2 regions of the Cupriavidus sp. 2KB_3 genome follow, and region 1 is predicted to be linked to the other one. Evidence: predicted binding sites of a transcription regulator. Region 1 holds the regulator's gene; the other holds the start of a gene.
What was found. The regulator LexA, encoded in region 1, represses DNA repair genes until DNA is damaged. The targets are predictions, from matches to a motif close to ACTGTATNNNNATACAGT.

Region 1 (7,957 bases):
CTGACCGGTTCCGCCCGATACGCGGACCAGAAATAGTGAGAATGCCGGTGGTGGCGAACGCGCTTCTTTTCAATGAAGAGTCGGACCTTGCCGGCGGGGCCGGCGTCAATCTCCACCTCATGGTGGGCCGTTGCGTCAGCGGTAGCCGGTGGCAGCGTGGCCAGGCCGGCGGCGATGTAGTCGCCTTGGACGCGGCCCAGAATTCCGTGCGCTTGGTTAGGCACTTCCGAAGATGCGGGGGACCGCAGGTGGCACTTGGCCGCAAGCTTGCTGTTGCCCATGATGATAGGTGGATATACTGTATAAATATACAGTATTGCATCTCCACTGGATTCCAGCCGCCTGCACCGCCGCCTTCTACGTCGTCTGGGATCGGATCGCCTGTCGTACTTGCTCGCCCTTGTTGATGACGGCCGCGTCCAAATTGCTGGGGTTCGAGTCGCTGGCCAGCAACCTTCTCCAGTGGCTATTTTCCTGGGATCGCAGCGATGTCCCTCTTGAAACTCTTATGCTGTTCTTCGAGCGCGTCGCGCATCTTGTCTCCGCCGATAATATCGTGGGCCGTATGCGCCATTTGCAGGAGTGCTTGGGTCGGAATTACTACCGTGACAGACGGCCTAGGAGTTACGTTAGGCACACCATCGTCCAATCCAAACGTCAATTTGCTTACGTAGGGGCCAATCTGCATTTGCGCGATTTGATCAGCGTAGAACATCTCCGGGGCCGCTAGGTGAGGGGTTCCCGACGGCATGATGTTTGATTTTCCTGGCATGACTTACTCTTTAATTAATTTGCTGTGGGGTCCGTAAGGGGCAGCGTAAAGCGCCTCCGGGCTCAGGTCTTCGCTTTCGATGGCGAGTTGGCGGTAGGAAATGAAGCGGACCGACAAAGCGCAGTCGAGAGCATGAGCAATTTTGATGAGTGTCTCAATATTTGGGAGCCCACTCATGGGGTCCTCCAGTCGTGACACCGCCGATTGTTGGGTACCGATAGCATCCGCCAACTGCCGTTGACTCATCCCTCTACATTGCCGGTTTGCGCGAATCTGCCAAGCAACGCCTTGCTCGATCGACTCTTCTAGATACGCTTGACGGTACTCAACTTCATCCCACTCCATTGGAAGCGAGAGACGTTGTGCCGTGGTCGAGAAGTGTATTTGCCGGAATGTTGTCGGATCCGTGTGAGCAGGGGGCGCAACGACCTGATACTGGTTTTGTCTTGTTTGTGAAGTCAGAAGCACACTTGTCCCGACTGTCACTTGCACGTTTGAGGTAATCGCTTGGGTCATATTTACCGTCCTTTTCAGTGCCACCGAGCGTAAAAACGAAGCACGTATGTGGATCGTAGAAGTGACCGAAAAGACGCAATTGAGTTCTATTCTCGTCTTTGAATCGTATCACATAAATGTGATGGCCCAATGAGCTTGCGTGCGGTCGGTCTCACTCGGCTTTCGGCTGATCCCGAAGGTGATCTAAGGCTCGCGCCATGCTAGCGCGGGCGCGCACGGAAACATGATCTTTTGACCACTTTTCAATCACATCTCTGGACGATTCAGTGATGTACTGGTGAAAATTCCAGCGCCCCGGTTGCCCCATTGCTATGTCTCATTCTTGGATGAATCAAGACATTATGGCCGTTGAGTGACGCCTGCCATTCCCGTCTAAAGTGGGATATGGAACCTCACGACCCGGCCGTGGCACGGTAGGTCAGGGGACGGGGGCGCCGATGCGGAATCGAAGACGGCGGGCCTGGCGGCCCACCGGGTACCACGGTATCGCGGCGCCTATCTCGTGGGAATACTCACCGAAAAACACGAAAAATCCCGTTTGTTTTGGACCTTCGGTATTCCCACGAGCTCCCCGCAAAGCCACGCTGCGCATGGCTTGAGGCATCAGATTGTGATTCCTGTCGTCGTGGGTTCGAGTCCCATCAGCCACCCCAAATTGCTTAACAAAACGGCCATTTCTCAAGTGGCCGTTTTGCTTTTCTACGCGCGTGTTGTCAGTTGGCCAGGCTTAGGGCGAAGTGCCACCTTGCTTCTCCTCCGGAAAATTGTAGAGATGGGTGTTGTCCGGCGTCTCGCCGATCTTTGTGCCGAGCGGGTCAAAGACGGCATGACGGCGGAACTTCTCGCTGTCCGATTTGGCGCTGGTCTTGGCCAGTTCAGCGGCTTGCCGATAGGGCGTCGGTTCCTTGTCCTTCTCGATCTCCAGCAGCAGCGTCTGCTCGTTCACGCGCACGCTGAACCGGCCCAGGTTGTAGAACAGGTACATGGCATAAAGATTGTCGAAGTCGCGATAGGCGCCTTGTTCCCTGCGGAAATCGAGGGACAGGACGGAGGGGAAGCGGTTGGGCAGGTCCTTGAATGCCACTTTCTCCTCTTCACGAGGTTCCACATAGGTGGAGTTGCTGTACTTTTTGTACAGCACCACGTCCATGCCGTAGCCCCGCTTGCCCCATTCCTTGATTAGCTTCATCGCCATCTCCGTGGGAATGTTCGCGGTCGCGGCTGCTACCACGCGCCGCCCGGACAGGACTCTGGGACTCTTTATCGCCAGATCCTTGTAGCCGGCACCGTACTTGAATGCGGCACCGATAGTTTTGGCGCAGTTCAGGCGCAAATAATCGTACTGGATCGTGCCGCTGTGATATTCGGTGCTCGTTGCCCGTCGATGGTAATCGTCATTGATGCGGCGGAAGTAATCGACCAGCGAGTGCTTTTCCCGACTGGGCACGCCGAAGACCCGCACACCAATCACTGACCGCTTGTAAATCTCGCCATAGTCGAGGCCGAACATCGTCGTTTCCGCGATGGAGGAAGCCGTCTTGAACAGATATTCCTTCTTAGGGATGCCGGCCATCAGATCGGCGGTGTAAAAGTCATTCTCGTGTTTGGGCGAGCGGTCGGCGTAGAAGTTTGCCGAGTAGACGATGTCATCGCCTAGCGCGTCGTCACGGACACCCAGGGCGATATGGCCCGCCGATCCGCCTTTCGATGTCCCGAAGCTGATCAGCAGTTCCAGGTCGTAGGGGGTTTCGTGAAGAAGGGCAGTAATTTGATCGATATTGGCAGGCTCGGGGCCGCCCTTGCTGCCGAATTCGGCAGCGAGCCCCGGCCCCGAAATCAGTGCAGCGACGACCATGAACCATGCCGCCAGCCTTGTGCTCATTGCTTTCCTTACGTAGCCAGTACCCGTCGATTCTTCAACAAAAGAATAATCGCTGATCGGTTCATGTGCCGGAAAACCGTCGGGGCGTGTGTATTGTTAACTTTGTTCCCGGATCGTGTGCGCCAGCACACATAACGACAGGTTTTCGAGAATGATTTTCGCTACGCTTCACGACGGGCCAAATGGTCTAATCCATATCATCTAGGCAATTTCCTACACGAAGCGCGAGGTCATACTGTGGCGGAGCGAATTCGATTCAACCCTGATGTCGCACTGGCGGCATTCGCTGGTGTGATCCCGATGCCGGCCTTGGCTGAGATAAATGCGGCCATCGATCGATCTTTCGGCGAACAGCCTGAGCGTGCCGAGCCATTCGCGATGGCTGAGTTATTGCGCCGCAATGAAGCCTTCCGCAAGCTGGAAGAGATGGTGTGTGCGGAGACCCGGGCCATGGGCGCCACGCTCCTGAAGAAGTCGCTGCGCTGGGACGCATTTCACGTGATTCGCTGTGCCAGCACGTCAACGCGCAACGAGAGCCATTGCCGCCACTACGATTCGCATCTGCTGACGCTGCTGATTCCGTTGAAGCTCGCTCCCGATGGCGTTTGCAACGGCGATCTGCTGATTTATCACCCGCCGCGCGTGGCGGTGTCCACGATGAGCAATGTTTTCTGCAAGCTTCGCCATGGTATTCAGCGCAATCTGCCGTTCCCGTTCAGAAAATGGCTGACACTTCGCGATCTGCGGCGTGGCCGCTGCAATCGCGTGCCGGTGGAGCCGGGTAGCGTCTATGTCTTCAACGGCTTTGTGCTCCAGCATGCCAATCTGGATGTGGAAGTTGGCGAGCGCCGGTCGTTGCTGATTCACTATTACGATCCCGGCTATTCGGCGGGTCTGAGCGCGACCGTACGGCGCGCGCGCATGCTGTGGGATCGTCTGCGCAAGAACATGACCGGCATGTATCCGGGTTGATTAGCCCGACCCCGGTCGTGAGGCGAAAAAAAACCGGCACTCGGCGGGTCGACAAGTTCCGGTTTCGCGCATCGGCGCCAATGCGCCAGGACTACGGGTGCGCGCCATCGAGTGTAAAGCACCTTCCCAGCCAAATTAAGCGTGCTCTTAATTTCACGTGGTGGGCTCGCAACTGCACTATTTACAATGTTCCCTTGCGGCGCGGATCCGCCGCTCGCGGTTTATGCGTCCAGCTTGCCGGGCATATCCGCAAGCTCCAGCATCCGGCAGATCGCGGCCATGCTGCCGACCATCGTACGACGCTGGGCGCCCTGGTAGACGCGCACGCCCTTGGTTTGGCGGAACGGCACGGGCTTGACCGGGCGGCGGGAAGCGGTGTGGTTGACTTGTAGCATGGCGGCACCTCGAAGTTTGCGACAGCAGGAGTCCGCGCCCGTTATCTGGAGAGAACGGGGCGGCGTTGGCAATGCAAATCTGGGGGACCAGGGCAGGCGGCCGCCTGCCAGGTCTTGGAAATCAGAAGCCCGAGGAGCGGATCAGCCCAACGGCGATGCCTTCCAGGGAAAATTCCTCGCGGCCGGCCTGCACCACGATATTCTCGAAATCTGGGTTCTCGGCGATCAACTCAATCATGTCGCCGCGCCGCTTCAGGCGCTTGACGGTCACGTCGTCGCCGATGCGTGCGACGACGATCTTGCCGTTGGCCGCTTCGCTGGCTTTCCTGACGGCCAGCAGGTCACCGTCGAGGATGCCGGCATCGCGCATGCTCAGGCCCCGCACGCGCAGCAGATAATCAGGGCGATCATCAAATACTGAGGCATCCACCTGATATTGACGGTCGATGTGTTCAGCGGCAAGGATCGGGCTGCCTGCGGCCACTCGGCCCACGAGCGGCAGCGTCAATTGCATCACGCCGGCCATCGGTAGTGAAAACTGGTCCGGCATCTCCGAATCGCTGCGTGCCACCTTGAGCCGGATGCCGCGCGATGCCCCTGGCGTCAGTTCGATCACACCCTTGCGGGCCAGCGCCCGCAGGTGTTCCTCAGCAGAGTTGGGCGAGGAGAAGCCGAATTCCGACGCGATCTCCGCGCGGGTGGGCGGAATGCCGGTGTGCCGGATCGTGTTGCGGATCAGGTCGAAGATCTGCTGCTGCCGGGGTGTCAGGGTCGCCATGTGTCGCCGATCTCTCGTGCCGAAGCACTGTATGTTTAAACAGTATGCTGTGATTTTATACAGTATCGAGTGAAGTGCAAGCACAATTTGCAGTGACGATGTCGGGCATGCGCGACACCGTTGCAGCGCCAGTGCGCCCGGCGACACGGGTTTGCGAGAGGCGCGGCGTCAGGCGCGCCACAGTTACAATCGCCCGGACCCCGCGCTCATTTCCCTCGATTTTCTCGCTATATGTCTACGTCACTGCCCCGTATCGTCGTGCTCGCCACCGGCGGCACCATCGCCGGCTCATCCGGCAGTTCCGCCAGCACTGCGCAGTACCGGGCGGCGACCGTGCCGGTCTCGTCACTCGTCCAGGCCGTGCCCGCGCTGGGCGAGGTGGCTCGCGTGGAGACGGAGCAGGTGGCCCAGATCGACAGCAAGGACATGGCCTTCAGCCTGTGGGTGACGCTCGCTGCGCGCGTGGAGCACTGGAGTGCGCAGCCCGATGTGGCGGGCGTGGTCATCACGCACGGCACGGACACGCTTGAAGAAACGGCGATGTTCCTGCACCTGACGCACCGGGGTTCGGTGCCGGTGGTGCTGACTGCGGCAATGCGCCCCTCCACGTCGCTCTCAGCCGATGGTCCGCTGAATTTGCTTGACGCGGTGCGCGTGGCGGCAAGCCCGGAGGCGCGCGGGCAGGGTGTACTCGTGGTGCTGAACCAGGAGATTCATGCGGCGCGCGATGTCGCCAAGGGTCATACCTCGGCGGTGGATGCGTTCACGTCGCCGGCGGGCGGTCCGATCGGCTTCGTGCAGGATGCCTACGTGCGCTTCACGCGTGCACTGGTCCCCAATGATGCGCCTGCGCTGCCCGTGCCCGCAGCGTGGCCGCTGGTCGAGATCGTGGCGAGCTATGCCCAGCCGGGCAGGGTGGCCGTGGATGCGATGGTCTCGGCCGGCGTGAAGGGGTTTGTGGTGGCGGCTACCGGCAATGGCTCGGTCCATGAGACGCTGGGCGACGCGCTGGCCGATGCGGCCGCACAGGGGGTGGCCGTGGTGCGAAGCTCGCGCACGGGCGCCGGCCATGTGGCGGGGCCGGGACGCCCGCGCCCGACCTCGGGCGAATTCGCCTCTGCCGGCAATCTCAATCCCTACAAGGCGCGTGTGCTGCTGCTGCTGGCGCTGGCGGCGGATGCGTCGCTTGGCTCTGATCCGACTCGCCTGCAAGCCGTTTTCCGACAATACTGAGGGATTCCCGCCGTGCGGCCGGGATGGCGGCTTGCGTGCTGGCCCGGAACCGGGCTATACTCGCGGGCTATTCAACCTTGCCACACCGGACATGGCGCCCGGGTGGCTACATCCAAAAGGAGCGTCAATGCGTCATTACGAAATCGTATTTATCGTCCATCCGGACCAAAGCGAACAAGTGCCGGCGATGATCGAGCGTTACAAGCAGCTCGTCACGTCGCAAAACGGCCAGGTTCACCGCGTGGAAGACTGGGGCCGCCGTCAGATGGCCTACATGATCCAGAAGCTGGCCAAGGCTCACTACGTTTGCCTGAACATCGAATGCGGCAAGGACACCCTGGCCGAACTCGAGCACGCCTTCAAGTTCAATGACGCCGTGCTGCGTCACCTGATCGTGCAGACCAAGAAGGCCGAGACCGCTCCTTCGCCGATGATGAAGGAAGTGCAGCGCGAAGAAGCCCGCAAGGCCGCGCAAACGACCACGGAAGGCCAGGCTGCCTGAATGCAGTCTGCGGTGCCGGTCGTGGCAGGCGAAATCCACCACGGCAGGCCAGGTAGCGAGAGCGGGGGAGCACAGCGGTGAACCAGTTAAGGCTGACCGCCACCCTCGCGGAGCGCGATGCGCTGCGCTACACCCCGGCCGGCGTGCCCGTCGTCAACTGCATCCTGCAGCATGTCGGCGAGGTCACGGAGGCGGAAACGCCCCGGCAGGTGGAATTCGCCCTCGCGGCGATGGGGATTGGTCCCGTCGGCCAGCGTCTGGAGCGGTTACCGCTCGGCACGCTGCTCGACTGCGAAGGATTCCTCGCCCGCAGGCACCGCAACAGCAAGGCACTCGTCTTTCACATCACTGGATGTAAAGCATTCGTAAAGGATTGAATCATGGCATTCGTCAAACGTGACAACAAGAACAAGAAGCGCTTCCAGCAACAGAACCCGCTGTTCAAGCGCAAGCGCTTCTGCCGCTTCACCGTGGCTGGCGTGGAACAGATCGACTACAAGGATCTGGACACCCTGAAGGACTTCATCGGCGATAACGGCAAGATCACGCCGGCTCGTCTGACCGGTACCAAGGCTCACTATCAGCGTCAGCTGGATACGGCCATCAAGCGCGCCCGCTTCCTGGCGCTGATGCCGTACACCGACCTGCACAAGAACTGATAGTCCCAGGACCGCAAGGAGAAATACACGATGCAAGTCATTCTGCTGGAAAAAGTCATCAACCTGGGCAACCTGGGCGACATCGTTCGCGTGAAGGACGGTTACGCTCGTAACTTCCTGATCCCGTCGAAGAAGGCGCGTCGCGCCACGCAAACCGCGATCGCCGAGTTCGAAGTGAAGCGCGCCGAGCTGGAAAAGGCCGCCGCCGAGAAGCTGGCCGCCGCCCAAGGCGAAGGCGAGAAGCTGAA
Region 2 (7,957 bases), on a different contig from region 1:
GCCTGGCAGATCATCTCGTAGGTCTCGTCGTCGGTCTCGGGCAGGTCTTCCATGCGGCACGGCAGCCCGGCCCGCTCGGGCTCGGGGTTCGGGATCATCGCCAGCGCGCGCCGGATGGCGGTGAGCATGCCGAGGGCGAGCACATCCACCTTGAGCAGCCCCAGCGATTCAAGGTCGTCCTTGTCCCACTGGATCACGCTGCGGTCCGCCATGGCCGCGTTCTCGATCGGCACCAGCCGCGACAGCTTGTGCCGCGCGATCACGAAACCGCCCACGTGCTGCGACAGATGGCGCGGAAAGCCGCGCAGCTGCTCGGTCAGGCTCGCCCATTGCCGCACGGCCGGGGAGTCGGGGTCCAGGCCGTAGCGCGTGATGCGCTCCAGGAACGCCGTGCCGCCATCCCACCACGCCTGGCCCTTGACCACCTGCTCCACCACGCTCGGGTCGATGCCGAGCGCGCGCCCCACGTCGCGCAGCGCGCTGCGCGAGCGGTAGGTGATCAGCGACGCGGCCAGCGCGGCGCGATGCCGGCCGTACTTCTCGTAGATGTACTGGATCACTTCCTCGCGCCGCTGGTGCTCGAAATCGACGTCGATGTCGGGCGGCTCGTCGCGCTCGCGCGAGAGGAAGCGGCCGAACAGCAGGTTGGCCTGCTCCGGGCTCACCTCGGTGATATGCAGGCAGTAGCAGACCAGCGAGTTGGCGGCCGATCCCCGGCCCTGGCACAGGATGCCGCGCTGGCGCGCGAAGCGCACGATGTCGTGCACGGTCAGGAAGAACGGCTCGTAGTGTTTTTCCTCGATCAGTTCGAGCTCGCCCTCAAGCTGCGCCTCCCACTCGGGCTCCATGCCGTGCGGAAAGCGCTCGCGCCTGCCCCGCTCCACCTCCTCGCGCAGGTAACTGATCGGCGTCTCGCCCTCGGGCACCAGTTCCTCGGGGTATTCGTAGCGCAGCGTGTCCAGCGAGAACCGGCACTGGTCGGCGATCTTCAGCGTCTGCGCCAGCGCCTCGCGCGGATAGAGCCGCGACACCACCTGCCGCATGCGCAGGTGCGCCTCGGCATTGGGCGCCAGCGCCATGCCGCAGGCGGGCAGCGGCTGGCCGAGCCGGATCGCGGTCAACACATCGGCCAGCGGCTTGCGCGAGCGCACGTGCATGGTCACGGCGCCCGCCGCCACCAGCGGCACGCCAGTTTCCGCCGACACGGCCTGGAGCCGGGTACGGTGCAGCGCCTCGGCATGGCCCTGCAACAGTTCCAGTGCGATCCACACGCGCGCGCCGAAGGTCTCCCGGCACCACAGCACCTGCGCGCGCAGCACGTCGGGGTCCGCGCAGTAGTCGGGCAGCAGGATGGCGAGGCAATCGGGCATGCCGCGCAGGTGCGCCTGCGCCGGCTCGGGGCTGGCGAGGTCGGAGGGATACAGCAGGTAGCTGCCCTTCTCCGCCCGCGTGCGGCCCAGCGTGATGAACTCGCAGAGATTGCCGAAGCCCTCGCGGTTCTGCGCCAGCAGCAACAGGCGCGGCGGCGGCATGCCGCCGGGCTCGGCGGGCTGCCCGGGGGAGGCGGTCAGCGTGAAGCGGCTGCCGAGGATCACGTTGAACCCATCGGCGGCGGCGGCACGCGCCTCCAGCACGCGGTGGCGGTGCGCGGCGGCATCGGGGTCGTCGTCCGGGTGGTCACCGATCGGCGGCAAGGCGTCGGGGTCGCCTTCCCCCTCCATCCCATCCATGTCGTCCATGGCGTCCATGTCGTCCATCGCGCCCATCCCGTCGGGCGTGAAGACATGGACCCCTTCGGCCTCGTCGAACTCCCCGTCCGCCTGCCCCGCCGCCAGCCGGCGCGCGCTGCGCGCCACGGCCTCCCACATCTCCTCGCGCAGCACCTTGATGGCGTGATGCGCGCGCGCCGTGCCGGCCACCGAGCACTCGTCGGTCAGCGCCAGCCCGCTGTAGCCGAGCTGGAACGCGCGCGCGATCAGTTCCTGCGGATGCGAGGCGCCAGTGAGGAACGTGAAGTTCGACACGCAGTGCAGCTCCGCATAATCGGGCAGCGAGGGCAGCAGCGAGGAGAGGCCGGGAAGCGACGACAGCATAGGGAGACTTCGAAAATTCAGGCGAATTCAGGCGAACTCAGGCAAACAGCCCGTGCAGGAACCAGCGGTATTCGCCGCCCTCTTCCTGCCCGCTGCGGGTGGGATGGCCGGGGCGCTCGCGGTAGACCCAGCAACGCAGCCCGTCCGCCCGTTCGGCGATGAAATAGTCACGCGTGGCCAGCCCGCCGTCCCACCAGCCGGCTTCGATGCGCTCAGGGCGGGTGAGCATGACCAGCGGGCCTTCGTAGACCGGCCGGTGCCGCTGCACACGCAGCGGCCGGGGCGCCTCCAGCAGCCACAGCGGCCGCTCGGGCGGCAGCGTGCCGGTGGCGGGCGGGCGGGGCGGCGGCTCGTCCACCGGGCCCCACTGGTTGGCGCATTCGGGGCGATGGTCGGCCAGCGGGCGCGGCTGCAATACGTTGTCGCGGCCCAGGCGGGCCATCAGCGTATCGAGCAGCCGGCCCAGTTCGGCCGGCGCCGCGCCGGGCTCCGGGAACAGCGAATCGCTCTGCGGCAGGCAGGTTTCCATCGCCTCCACACGCAGCGCCAGGCCGCCCACGGGCGCGTGGAAGCGCACCTTGTCGAGCTTCTCGCGCAGCAGCTTCGACAGATGCACCGGATCACGGCTGGGCTGCGCCAGCCCCAGCGGCACCAGCGTGCTGTCCATGTCCTCGCCCAGCCGGTAGCGTTCGTGTTCAAGCACCAGCACGCAGCGCGTGACGCCAGCCTGCTGCGCCGCCAGCCAGCCGGACAGCGCCAGCAGCAGCCGCTGCGCACCGGCCAGCACCCCTTCGGCCGCCTCGATGCGCCCCGGCAGTTCCATCCGCTGCGCGAAGGCGGGCGGCGCCTCGAACCATGCAAAGCCGGCCGGCGCCTGATCGTAAGCCTGGTCGAGCCGCGCCAGCAGTGCCGTGCCGATGCGGCGCGATAGTCCCGCGCGCGGCAGCCGCCGCACCTGCCCCAGCGTGCGACAGCCCACGCCCTCGAGCCAGCCCGGATCGGCCAGCGTCTGCAGGCACTCCACGGGCAGGGTATCGAGCAGACGCGTCATGCGGGCAGGCTGGATGGCGCGACGCGCCGGCCGCACGATGCCGCGCCGCGTACGGCGCAGCGGCTGCCGGGCGAGCCAGGCCGCGCCCTGCGCCGTGGTGCCGCAGCCCAGTTGCGCGAACGTGCCGAGCTGCCGCACCCGCGCGCGGATGGCGCGGCACAGCGCCCGGTGCCCGCCGAACAGGCGCAGGCTGGCGGTCACGTCGAGCATCACGGTGGCCGATTCGGCATCGGGATCGATCGTCACGGCCGGCGTGAAGTGGAGCAGCGTCAGCGCCACGTCGGTCATCAACGCGGCTTCGGCCGGGAGATTGCGCTCCAGCTGCACGACCTCCGCCGACAGCGCCTGCACGCCGCCGCGCCGCATGCCGTACGCCACACCGAGGGCCACGGCCGGCCCGTTGGCCAGCACCACGCGCTCGTGCGCCATCACCGCCACGGGCAGCGCCTGTAGCGCCTGTTGCAGCGTGCCGGAGGCGGGGGCGGAGGGCGGCGCACCGGCGGCCTCAGGCCAGCTCGGTTGCAGCGCGTCCAGCGGCAGGCGCGGCAGATGCACCGCGATCCAGAACGTCGGCAGCATGATGAGGGGGCACCACGGAAGGCGCGGGGGGAGTGACGGGAATGACAGGAGCGGCGGGGGGGATGACACGCGCAGGCACGTGCGCCATGCCGCCCAGCGACAGTTGCAGCGGCGCGTCCCGCACGGGGCCGCGGCGCTTGTGGAAGGCAATCGACAGCATGTTGCCGGGCAACGGCGACAGCGCCAGCCGCAGCACCGCCGGCGACGATTCCTGGAGCACGCGCAGCGGCCGCAGCACCCAGACCACGGTATCCCCGGCCTGGGCCAGCACCTGGAGCCGGCGCAGCGCCTCGGGCCGCGCGGTGCCGAGCCACACCAGCACCGCGCCGAACGCCTGGCTGCGCAGCATCTGCTCGGCCGCCCAGAGCATGTCCGTGCGGCGCGAGGCCGGCGGCGTGGCGGCCGGCGGCCGCACCCAGTACAGCTGGCGCGCGGGCAGGCCGGCCAGCCCCGCCGCCAGCCCGGCGGCATTCGGCAGATAAGGCGGATTGACGAACGCCACGCGCCGCCCCGCCGCGGCCAGCGTGCGCAGCGCCGGCATCAGCAGGCGCAGTTCGCCCACGCCATCGTGGGCGAGCAGCAGCTCGGTGACCGCGCCCGCCGGCCAGCCCCCGCCGGGCAGCTCCTGCGCCAGCGCGTCATAGCCGCTCGGGCACACGGGCAGCCGGCCGGCATGACCCAGTTGCCCGGCGCGCCAGAGGCCGGGGTAGCGATGCTCGAGCTCGGCCACCGAGGCCCGGTGATCGGGCACGGGCACGGGCTCGGGCGGCGAAGGTGGTGGAGACGCACCATCCTCCTCGGCAGGCAGGATGTGCGGGGGCGCAGTCATGGTGATGAATCCGGCACACGCGGTGGGCGTGCGCCATCGGAAGATTGACGATACTGTATGTTTATACAGTATCGGCGCCGGCGCAAGAGGGGCATGGCCGAAGTGAAACGCGCGCCGCCTCCTCCGCCGAAAAGTGGCGCCAAGGGCCCCACATCACCCACCAAAGTAGGGCAACTGCCATGAAACCGCGCAACGGATTGCAAACAAATGTCAATCCGGATTGTGCAGCGCGGTGCAGGTGCGGAAAAATGCGCCCCTATGAAACGGAATACGCGTCAATGTGTGCATCTGCTGATCGCCGGTTTGCAGCGCGAGGGTCCGCTGCGCCGCGACGCGCTGGCTGACGCCAGCGGCCTGTCCGCCGAGGAGACCACCCGGGCGTTGAAGGCCGCGCGGCAGATGAGCGTGATCGACCATGTGCCCTACGGTCCGGGCACCCTGCCCGCGGCAGTCTATTACCAGCTGACGGGACGCGAACTGCCGCCCGCGCGCAAGAGTACGCGCGTGCCGCCCGCGCCCGACAACCGCTTCCAGCCCCTGCTCGACGCCTGGTGGAACAGCGACGAGCTGGACCGCGTCTGAAGGCCAGCGCTACGCCCGGCGCGCCGCCCGCTCCAGCGCCGTGAGGCGGGCCTCGAGATCGTCCAGCCGCCGGATCACCCGGAACAGCTGGGCACCCGTGACGGCATCCGTGCTGCGCGCACTGATCTCACCCTGACGCAGCCCGGTCACCTGCGTGGACGGCAGCGCGACCTTGCCCCTGCCTGTGTCGCTGAATGCCACCAGCGTGTTGTCCAGGCCGCCATCCCCGTTCACCAGCAGGCCCGCATCCTTCAGCTGCCCCACCGTCACGACCTCGTCGTCATGCCTGCCAGCCAGAACGTGGCCGATGTAGCGGCCTGCCGCGTTGTTGCCGACGGACACAAACTGATCGCGATCGCAAATGGAGAACGCGCCGAGCGCCACGCCGCCGTCGAGCTCCACCTTGGCGGACGCCCCGACGGCCGTTGCAAAGCGATTCGTGACGCGGAGACTTTGCCCGACGCCGACCGAGCCGTCGCCGGACACCTGCACGTCGCCACCGAGCGCCAGTCCCCAGGACCCTTCGGCACGCGCACCGTACCCCAGGGCCACGCATTCCTCGCCGGATGCGTAAGACTTGCCCCCCACCGCAATGGACGCGCCGGACAAGGATGCATTGGCACCGCCGCCGATGGCGATGTTGTTGGCAAACGTGGCAGTGGCGCCGCCGCCAATCGCCACCGCATTCTCGCCATAGGCGTTGGCGTCGCTGCCCAGCACCACCAACCCGTCGCCGGGCGGATCTGTGTCGACATAGGCCAGGGAGCCGATCACCACGCCCCGGCCTGCACCCGAATACGAGGCACCCTCGCCGATCACGACACTGCCCGCGCCCCCGGCCACGGCGGACGGCCCGATCGCCACGGCTTCCTGGCCAGTGGCCTGGCTATCGGGTCCGGTGCTATTGGCACGGAAGTACTTGGCGCCTTTGTCCTTGTCTTCCAGCGTCAGGGCATCGACACGCTGCTTGAGCGCCAGGAATTGCTGCCGGGTCACGTACTGGTCCGCATGGATCGCCGCCCTGCATGCCTCCATGCTTGCCGGCACGCCTGCCTTGTCGGAGACGTCGGTCTGAGAATTAGCCATTGATGGACTCCTGAAGTTGGCATTGGCCAAGGGAGGGTCGTCACGGAGGCGCCATGGCACGTGACATGGCCATAGTTCCACGCCACCCTTCAGGAGTACATGGATTGCGGCAGTGCTTATTTCTCGCGGCGGTAGCGCGCCTGCATGATCTGCATCCATTCGCCGTCATCGCCCTGCATAAATGAGGTCAGCGTGCGGTTGTCGTCGTCCTGGAAGGCGATCACGTCGCGGAATTTCGAGGTCTTGCCCGGTACCAGCTTGCCTTCCGGCGTGAAGGTCGGGCCATCGGCGCGCAGGGTCAGCGTACGGCCATCGGCCTCGAGGTCGCCCTCGTAGATCCACATGTGGGTCATCATCGACCCGATGAAGGTGCCCACGAAGTGCTTGCGCGTGGGGTCATAGCCCAGCGTCATCACGGTGACGGCGTGCCCGCAGCCGGGCATCTCGCCTTCGGAGCGGCCCTGCACCCAGAGGTCGCCCACGGCGCCTACCTGCTCGGGAATCTTCCACGTCTGCGGCGGGGTGTCCGGCCCCATCACTGCCTCGCCTTCGGCCATCCATTTGCCCACCAGCTTCTGCAGCCAGCGGTGTTCGTTGGTCGTTTCAGTCTGCATTGCAACGGTCTCCTGTTGATCCATGGATCTGTCGATGATGTCGCTGCACCACTTGTGTACAGCGTACACAAAAGCTTAGGAGATGGTCTCGTGCGTGTAAAGACCCGCCAATGAAAAAGCCGCCAGGATGACAGCATTGTCATCCTGGCGGCTCGCAAACCCTTGTATCTACTGGGGCAGCCGTATCTTCGGCACGATGAACTGGTTGCCGGGCGCGCGCATGACATCGCACTGGACATCGCCCTTGCGCGCCTCGCCGGCCTGGTTCACGAACTCGACGTTGCCGACTACGCTGTAGAAGTCCTCCGCCACGCGCCGCGTGGTGCCGCGCACCCAGCGGAAACGCTCCGGGTTCGGCAGCTTGGCCTTGACGGCCTCCATGCAGGCCACCGGCGCCTCGGGCGCCTCGGGGCGTCCACCGCGCTGGCCCAGTTCGATATTGACGGGCGCCTGCGCGGAAGGCCGATCAGCCGGATCGGCCGCCTCGGCAGCGAAGGCGAACGTCGGGAGCGTGGCGGCAGCCAGCGCCACCAGCAGGCGGCGCCCCTGCCGTGAAACCGGCAAAGTCATGGGATCTCTCCGAAAAACGAAAAACGGCCGACACGCGTGGCGCGCCGGCCGGCCGTCATTGTACTGCGACGGTTCAGGTCAACGTCAGGGCCAACGTCACACCGACATGTCGCGCGCCTCCGGCTTGCTGTCGTCGAACCAGCGGTACAGCACCGGCACCATCACCAGCGTCAGCAGCGTCGAGGTGATCAGCCCGCCAATCACCACCACCGCCAGCGGGCGCTGCACCTCGGAACCGGGCCCGCTCGAGAACAGGAACGGCACCAGGCCCAGCATGGCGATGGTCGCGGTCATCATCACCGGGCGGAAACGCTGCGTAGCGCCGCGCACCACCGCATTGCGCAGCGACATACCCGACTCGCGCAGCGTGCGGATGTACGACACCAGCACCACCCCGTTCAGCACCGCCATGCCCCACAGCGCAATAAAGCCCACGGACGCCGGCACGGACAGGTACTCGCCCGTGACGAACAGCCCGATGATCCCGCCGATCGACGCGAACGGCAGTACCGTGATGATCAGCGTGGCAAAGCGCAGCGAGTTGAACAGCAGG

Region 2: a site for LexA is predicted at 4,605-4,622, ahead of imuA (translesion DNA synthesis-associated protein ImuA). Genes of this name have one in related genera too.

What each region holds. Positions count from the first base shown of each region.
Region 1 covers NZ_JBFRHD010000019.1:138,258-146,214, forward strand. The annotation lists gene AB4120_RS20515 (helix-turn-helix domain-containing protein) at 776-1,288, opposite strand; gene AB4120_RS20520 (hypothetical protein) at 2,016-3,170, opposite strand; gene AB4120_RS20525 (hypothetical protein) at 3,408-4,142, shown strand; gene AB4120_RS20530 (hypothetical protein) at 4,364-4,537, opposite strand; gene lexA (transcriptional repressor LexA) at 4,659-5,315, opposite strand; gene AB4120_RS20540 (asparaginase) at 5,547-6,548, shown strand; gene rpsF (30S ribosomal protein S6) at 6,676-7,050, shown strand; gene priB (primosomal replication protein N) at 7,128-7,427, shown strand; gene rpsR (30S ribosomal protein S18) at 7,431-7,709, shown strand; gene rplI (50S ribosomal protein L9) at 7,740-7,957, shown strand, end outside.
Region 2 covers NZ_JBFRHD010000007.1:202,173-210,129, reverse strand. The annotation lists gene AB4120_RS09690 (error-prone DNA polymerase) at 1-2,093, opposite strand, end outside; gene AB4120_RS09685 (Y-family DNA polymerase) at 2,131-3,723, opposite strand; gene imuA (translesion DNA synthesis-associated protein ImuA) at 3,650-4,552, opposite strand; gene AB4120_RS09675 (hypothetical protein) at 4,811-5,134, shown strand; gene AB4120_RS09670 (hypothetical protein) at 5,144-6,220, opposite strand; gene AB4120_RS09665 (DUF1579 domain-containing protein) at 6,337-6,834, opposite strand; gene AB4120_RS09660 (DUF2880 domain-containing protein) at 7,003-7,404, opposite strand; gene AB4120_RS09655 (efflux RND transporter permease subunit) at 7,501-7,957, opposite strand, start outside.